DNA from 3 places in the Paenibacillus sp. EB106-05-06-XG162 genome. Region 2 is predicted to be linked to each of the others. Evidence: riboswitches for the same ligand, from Rfam matches in the RefSeq annotation. Region 2 holds a riboswitch; each other region holds the start of a gene.
What was found. Region 2 has a riboswitch for cyclic di-AMP ahead of AC3WU2_RS19230 (3D domain-containing protein). Riboswitches for the same ligand answer to the same signal wherever they lie in the genome.

Region 1 (2,272 bases), on a different contig from region 2:
TGTACCGCAATGATCTGGTGAGGTGACAATGACTTCGCGTAATTCAGCGAGTTCTCAACCGCATGTGTAATCCCTGCGACTGGAAGAATAATGACATTTCCCTCAATCGGTGGGGCAGGCTCACAATCTGTAATGCGAAGCTGCTCGCCCACCGCATCGTAGTGCTTCCGAATTTGATGAAATATAGCAATAATTATCGGCAAGAAGATTAATACGGACCACACCTGTGTAAATTTGGTGACGAAGAACACGAGTGTGACGATCAAGCTAATCGTAGCGCCGGTCGTGTTAATAATAAACTTGGTAACCCAGCCTTTCGGCTTCTCACGGATCCACTTCAGCAACATCCCGGTCTGAGACAGTGTAAATGGAATAAATACTCCGACGGCATAGAGTGGAATGAGATGTTCCGTCTTCCCTTTGAATGCAACAATTAAGATAATGGACATGACCGCTAAGAAAATAATACCGTTCGAATATCCCAATCGGTCTCCACGCATGGTGAACATTCTTGGGATGAATTTATCTTTGGCTAGATTAACCGCTAGCAATGGGAAGGCAGAATACCCTGTATTCGCCGCAAGGATCAAGATTAATGCCGTCGTTCCTTGGATGAAGAAATACATAAAGTTCCTTCCGAAGGTCTGCTCAGCGATCTGTGATACAACCGTAACCTCTGCTTTAGGAGAAATTCCATAATAGTACGCTAAGAAGATGATCCCTGAAAATAAGAGCGCGAGTAATGATCCCATTGCAATTAACGTCTTCGCTGCGTTATTCGGTGCAGGATCCTTGAAGTTCGGTATCGCGTTCGAGATCGCCTCCACGCCTGTTAAAGCTGAACTTCCTGATGCAAATGCTTTTAAGAGCAGGAACAAACTGATTCCTGCGACCGGTGTCCCGATTGGGGCATGCAGATCAGGGGATACTTGACCTGTCAGGATATTATAAATGCCCACGCCCGATAAAATGAATAAAGCAAGTACGAACAAATACACTGGATAAGCCAAGATAGAAGCTGACTCCGTTACGCCCCTTAAATTTAAGATCGTAATAAACACAACAAATAGAATGGCAATCCCTACGTTATGTTCATGCAGACTTGGAAATGCGGACGTAATGGCATCTGTACCAGCAGATACACTTACGGCAACCGTAAGAATATAGTCAACTAATAGAGAACCGCCCGCGACCAACCCAGGGTACATGCCAAGGTTTTCCTTGGATACGACATAAGCCCCACCACCGTGCGGATATGCAAAAATAATTTGACGATAGGATAAAATTAGAGCGGTTAATAGAATTAAGACATCTATTCCAATGGGGATCGAATACCAAAATGCAGCTGAGCTAATGGTGATCAGAACAATTAAAATCTGCTCTGGACCGTATGCGACAGAGGATAAAGCATCTGAAGACAGAATAGCTAATGCTTTCGTTTTATTGATTTTTTGTTCGCCCAATTCCGTTGATTTGAGTGGTCTTCCAATTAATACTCGTTTTAAAATGGATAACATCGTAAGTATTGCTCCCCTTTTGGTTAATACAACTTGTAATCTGAATATGTGGCTATAATGCCTTGTATCGCAATGTTTTATCCATGTCAAAGACCAACCTCCAAGCCGTCATTTACGCATTTTGACAATAAAAAACCACAGAGGTGTGAACCTCTGTGGTCATATTGACACGATCACAGTATTCATATCCTCTCTCTCGATCAACGCTTACGAGGTTAGCTGTCGGATTCGGATGGCGAGAGTCACCCTACTGCATAACTGCAGATTCACCCCATGTGATGATACATTTATATCCATCACGTTGGTTCCCCCGTTTTCCCTAACGGAAAACTCAGCGAATATAAGAATTTATTGTAATGATTTATCTTGTAATGTTCATTTCCAACATTGAATATTACGCCATATTGATATCCTTGTAAAACGCGAAAAAGATGGCTGCAAATAAAAAAATGGGCGATTTTAATACCAAGAAAACGTTTACTTGTATCTTGCTCTTTCATTATCTATTTCACACGCCGTAATTCTTTATTTTTTATAAAAAATCCTCATCTGTCAGGTCAGCCTTGACAGTCATGGCAACTTTGCTCCCTGCAGCTGCAGCATAGATAACTTGAGAAGGTCTTACATAAGCCGCGTCTCCTGCTGCGTATAGACCTGCAACAGAGCTCCTACCTGCTGGATCGGTCACAATACCCCCGTATGCTGTCGTCTCATAGCCAAGCTGTTCACCAAACACAGCTTTAGGTACGAAGGTA
Region 2 (2,272 bases):
ATCAATTCGTCACACTCACCGATATGTTTCATGTGCGTAAGAACAATGCATAACGCGATGAACGCAGAAACGCTTCCTGCATCCTTGTTCAAGGATGGGAAGCGTTTTTCGCATTTAGGATAATACAAATACTTTTACATTTTGAATGCCGAATTTACTTGCACTCGATTGCGTTGTATCTACGAAGATATCAATGCGATTCCCTTTTATGCTGCCGCCAATGTCATTGGCTCTACCGACGAACCCACCGGCTGGCAGACCGTTGAATGAATAACCCGTTACGAATACTTTAGTACCTAGCGGAATCATATCAGGGTCTACAGCAATGGTACCATGCGTTAATTGATTACCGAAATAATCTTTTCCTGCCCATGATCCATTCTCACTAGCAGCTGCAGTATAGGCTGTCGCTTTCACATTTAAGGATTTCTTGTAGCTTGTAGGTTCTCCAGAGATATGGACCACATTATCCGACGATGCAGATGCAGACACTGCTGCTTCCTTTTTCTTCGGTGCTGGTTTCTCTTCTTTAATCACAGCAGGTTCCGATGCAGATTTTGCAGTCACCTTCGAATCTGCCACAGGCGGTGCTGAGGCAACCTCAGCTTTTGTTTCTTTGGCTCCAGGAAGTTCAATCTTTAATCCTTGATAGATATTGAGGGGATCGACGTTCGGATTCGCCTTCATGAGATCATTCATATCGATGCTGTTCGTCTTTGCGATTTTGAAGAACGTATCTCCGTCTTTCGCGTAATAAGGCGCTGCTGCAACAACAGTAATCGATTGAATAGCTAAGAATGCAGTAAACAACGTAATGGACAATTTCTTCAGATTAAAAATTTTCATAATTCCTCCTTTTCATACGCCTACGAGGTTAGTTGTCGGGTTTGGGTTGAGGATACAACCCTACGCTCACGGCGCTTCACCCCTAGCTGAATCGATTCTTGTGGATTTTGGTATTATCCGTTCAGCTGTGAATCATCCCCCGCACTTCAACAAGCGAAGTTTCGGCTCAATCAATATATCACAACTTTGTAACCAGTGCGCAAGCAAATTTTAACAAATCGTGCAACCGCGCGGTATATCAGCATTTTTTGTGATTAATTTTTTGATACAATTACAGCAAAAAGACCTATTCTTCGAGTTTTGAGGCTCGAATCGAATAGGTCTTCCGATGAAAAAACGACTTTTATTTAGCCAAAAAAGGTACTGTATAACAGATATGCATTCAATACAATGATGACGATGGTTACGAACCATGCCGTCCATTTGATCCAAGACTTATTGACAAACTCACCCATTTTCGCAGGATCGCTTGTAAATTTAACGAGTGGTACGACTGCAAAGGACAGCTGGAGCGAGAGAATCACTTGACTCAGGATGAGCAAATCACTAACACCCTTCTCACCATACATTACCGTTACGATAACCGCTGGAATAATAGCGATCATCCGCGTAATTAAGCGGCGCAGCCATGGTTTGAGTCGAATATTCAGGAAGCCTTCCATGACGATCTGTCCTGCTAACGTTCCTGTTAACGTCGAGTTCTGGCCCGATGCGAGTAGAGCGACCCCGAAAACGATACTGCCTAGTGTTGTGCCGAGTAGTGGTGTCAACATATGATAGGCATCTCCGATATCCGCAATGCTCGTCATGCCCGCTTCATGGAAGGTGGCAGATGCAATGATCAAAATCGATGCATTGATGAATAACGCGAATAATAGGGCGATGGATGAATCCCAAGTCGAGTATTTAATAGCTTGGCGTTTCCCTGCCGAGTTCTCGTCGTAGCCCCGGGTCTGTACAATGGATGAGTGCAGATACAAATTATGAGGCATGACGGTGGCCCCTAGAATTCCGATCCCAATATACAACATCGTTGGGTTCGTAATGATCTCAGCACTAGGAATGAATCCACGTGCAATTCCACCAAGATCCGGTCTGGATAAGAAATATTCAACCGCAAAACAGCCGCCAATCGTTACGATCAATAAAATGACTAATATCTCGATATATCGAAACCCTTTGTTCTGAAGAAGCAGAACGATGAGGACATCCACTGCGGTGATTAATACGCCATATACAAGTGGAATCCCGAATAACAAATTTAACGCTATCGCTGACCCGATGACTTCGGCCAAATCACAAGCGGCTATCGCCAGCTCACACAGCACCCACAATACGAAATTCACTGGTTTCGTATAATGATCTCGGCAAGCTTGCGCAAGATCACGCCCCGTTACGATCCCTAGTTTGCCAGCAAGTGCCTGCA
Region 3 (2,272 bases), on a different contig from region 2:
GCATTTGCTCTTGGTTATATCGTGATGACGATCCTGAAGTTTATTTTCGGTCGAATGAGTCCGCATTCGGTCAATAAAGGCTTCCGCACAGGGCAGATTATGACGGCAGCGCTTCAGTCTTATACGCACGGGACGAATGATGCGCAAAAGGCGATGGGGATCATTACCTTCGCTCTTGTCTCAGCAGGAATACAAGATAATTTGGATGTTCCGTTATGGGTTAAAATTTCGGCGGCAACAGCGATGGCACTCGGTACATCTGTCGGCGGGTGGAAAATTATTAAAACGATGGGTACGAAAATCTTCAAAATCGAACCGATTAACGGTTTTGCAGCGGATTTATCGTCAGCTGCTATTATTATGACTGCAACGCTAGCGCATTTGCCCGTTAGTACAACGCATGCGATTACCTCAGCGATCCTCGGTGTAGGTTCCGCGAAGCGTTTTTCGGCGGTAAAATGGGGCCTAGCAGGTCGTATTGTCATCTCTTGGATCGTGACGATTCCGATTGCATTCGTGCTTGCGATGGCCGTGTTCAAAGTGATTGATCTATTATTTTATAGATAAATGTGGAGAGAAGCTAACCTTCGGTGAAGAGGGTTGGCTTTTTTTGTATGGCGGTGCTCCGATGCATGTGCATTCATCCTGAAATTTGCGCGAAAGTGATCTAACGAGCGAAAATAGGAGGTTTCGAGAGATTCGTGTCATTCATAACGCTTTCATGACGATTTCCAGTATTTTCAGATTCCATTTAGAACCAATTTAAGGTTTTACAAGTTGCAACGCGAGGAGTATGATACGATTCATGAACATTGCTGAGTCCTTGCACGTGCAAGGAGCGGGGGAACCAATAAGTCATGAACCTGTGGCTCGTGTGAGAGCGAGAGCAGGAACATGTGGGGTGAATCCTTGGTACAACGGTACCGAGGTAGGGTGACTCTCACCATCCGAATCCGACAGCTAACCTCGTAAGCGAATGAGAGAGGATGAAGGAAAGTGTAGACGAATGTTGGCTGCAGATGCGAAACAGATCTGTGGTTATGATGTGAAATAGATTGATGAAGCTATGAAAAATGTTTTACATGTCTTTAACGCTGAGTCTTTGCTATGGCAAAGAGCGGGGGAACCAACGGTCAGCTGAGCTGACCATGGGGTGAATCCGAGGCACCGTCTTGTACGGCGCTAAGGTAGGGCGACTCTCAAGGCCCGAATCCGACAGCTAACCTCGTAAGCGTCTCGAGAGAGGCAACTTGAACGTATTCAATGAGTGCGCAGCATGGTGATTCGCCATGCCCATTATTGAAGCCGCGATGGATAACCTCCCCCGCAGGCTTCTTTTTTTATGCCTTTTTTTAGAGGGAATGAAAAAAATTAACTTTTTTCACGTTGATTAAAATGTTGTTGAAAAGGGAGATCGACTATGAACTGGGGAATGGATTTATTGCAAATCGTGATTGTTATCGGGCTGCTGCTCTTGATCGTGAAGCCGCTCGGTACGTATATCTATCATATATTTTCGAACGAGCCGAACCGGAGTGATCGGATATTTGGTCCGGTGGAGAAAGGGATCTTCTGGATGATCGGGCTGAAGAACCGCGGCGATATGTCTTGGAAAAGATATGCGCTTAGCTTGCTCCTGACGAATCTCGTATTAACCTTGGTGGGGTTCGGCGTCTTGCTGACACAGCGCTGGCTGCCGCTCAATCCGAACGGCATTGACAATATGGAGCCGACGTTATCTTTTAATACGATTATCAGCTTTATGACCAATACGAACTTACAGCATTACAGCGGGGAGTCAGGCTTATCTTATTTCTCGCAAATGATCGTCATCATGATGATGATGTTCACCTCAGCGGCTACGGGTATTGTGGTGGCGATTGCCTTTATCCGCGGATTAACGAAGAAGGGCACAGGGCTAGGCAATTTCTTCGCGGACTTCGTGAAGGCCCATACCAGATTGTTGATTCCAATGGCGATCGTAATGACACTGGTGCTCGTTGGACTCCAAGTGCCGCAGACGCTAGACGCTACGGTTCAAGCGCACACGATTACGGGCGAGACGCAGCAGATCGCGATTGGTCCTGTAGCATCGCTCGAGTCGATTAAACATTTGGGGACGAATGGCGGCGGATTTTTCGGAGTGAACTCCTCGCATCCATTCGAGAATCCGAACCCGCTTACGAATGTGCTCGAAATGTTGATGATGTGGTGTATCCCAGCATCCTTGACGTATACGTACGGACGATTCGCTCGGAATCAGAAGCAGGGC

Region 1: another riboswitch for cyclic di-AMP. It lies ahead of AC3WU2_RS15425 (APC family permease); the one in region 2 lies ahead of AC3WU2_RS19230 (3D domain-containing protein).
Region 3: another riboswitch for cyclic di-AMP. It lies ahead of kdpA (potassium-transporting ATPase subunit KdpA); the one in region 2 lies ahead of AC3WU2_RS19230 (3D domain-containing protein).

What each region holds. Positions count from the first base shown of each region.
Region 1 covers NZ_JBYTDT010000006.1:151,751-154,022, reverse strand. The annotation lists gene AC3WU2_RS15425 (APC family permease) at 1-1,517, opposite strand, end outside; cyclic di-AMP (ydaO/yuaA leader) riboswitch at 1,706-1,864, opposite strand; gene AC3WU2_RS15420 (NAD(P)/FAD-dependent oxidoreductase) at 2,050-2,272, opposite strand, start outside.
Region 2 covers NZ_JBYTDT010000009.1:144,849-147,120, reverse strand. The annotation lists gene AC3WU2_RS19235 (polysaccharide deacetylase family protein) at 1-53, shown strand, start outside; gene AC3WU2_RS19230 (3D domain-containing protein) at 115-846, opposite strand; cyclic di-AMP (ydaO/yuaA leader) riboswitch at 849-1,023, opposite strand; gene AC3WU2_RS19225 (Nramp family divalent metal transporter) at 1,194-2,272, opposite strand, start outside.
Region 3 covers NZ_JBYTDT010000018.1:80,034-82,305, reverse strand. The annotation lists gene AC3WU2_RS26360 (inorganic phosphate transporter) at 1-567, shown strand, start outside; cyclic di-AMP (ydaO/yuaA leader) riboswitch at 804-990, shown strand; cyclic di-AMP (ydaO/yuaA leader) riboswitch at 1,083-1,250, shown strand; gene kdpA (potassium-transporting ATPase subunit KdpA) at 1,433-2,272, shown strand, end outside.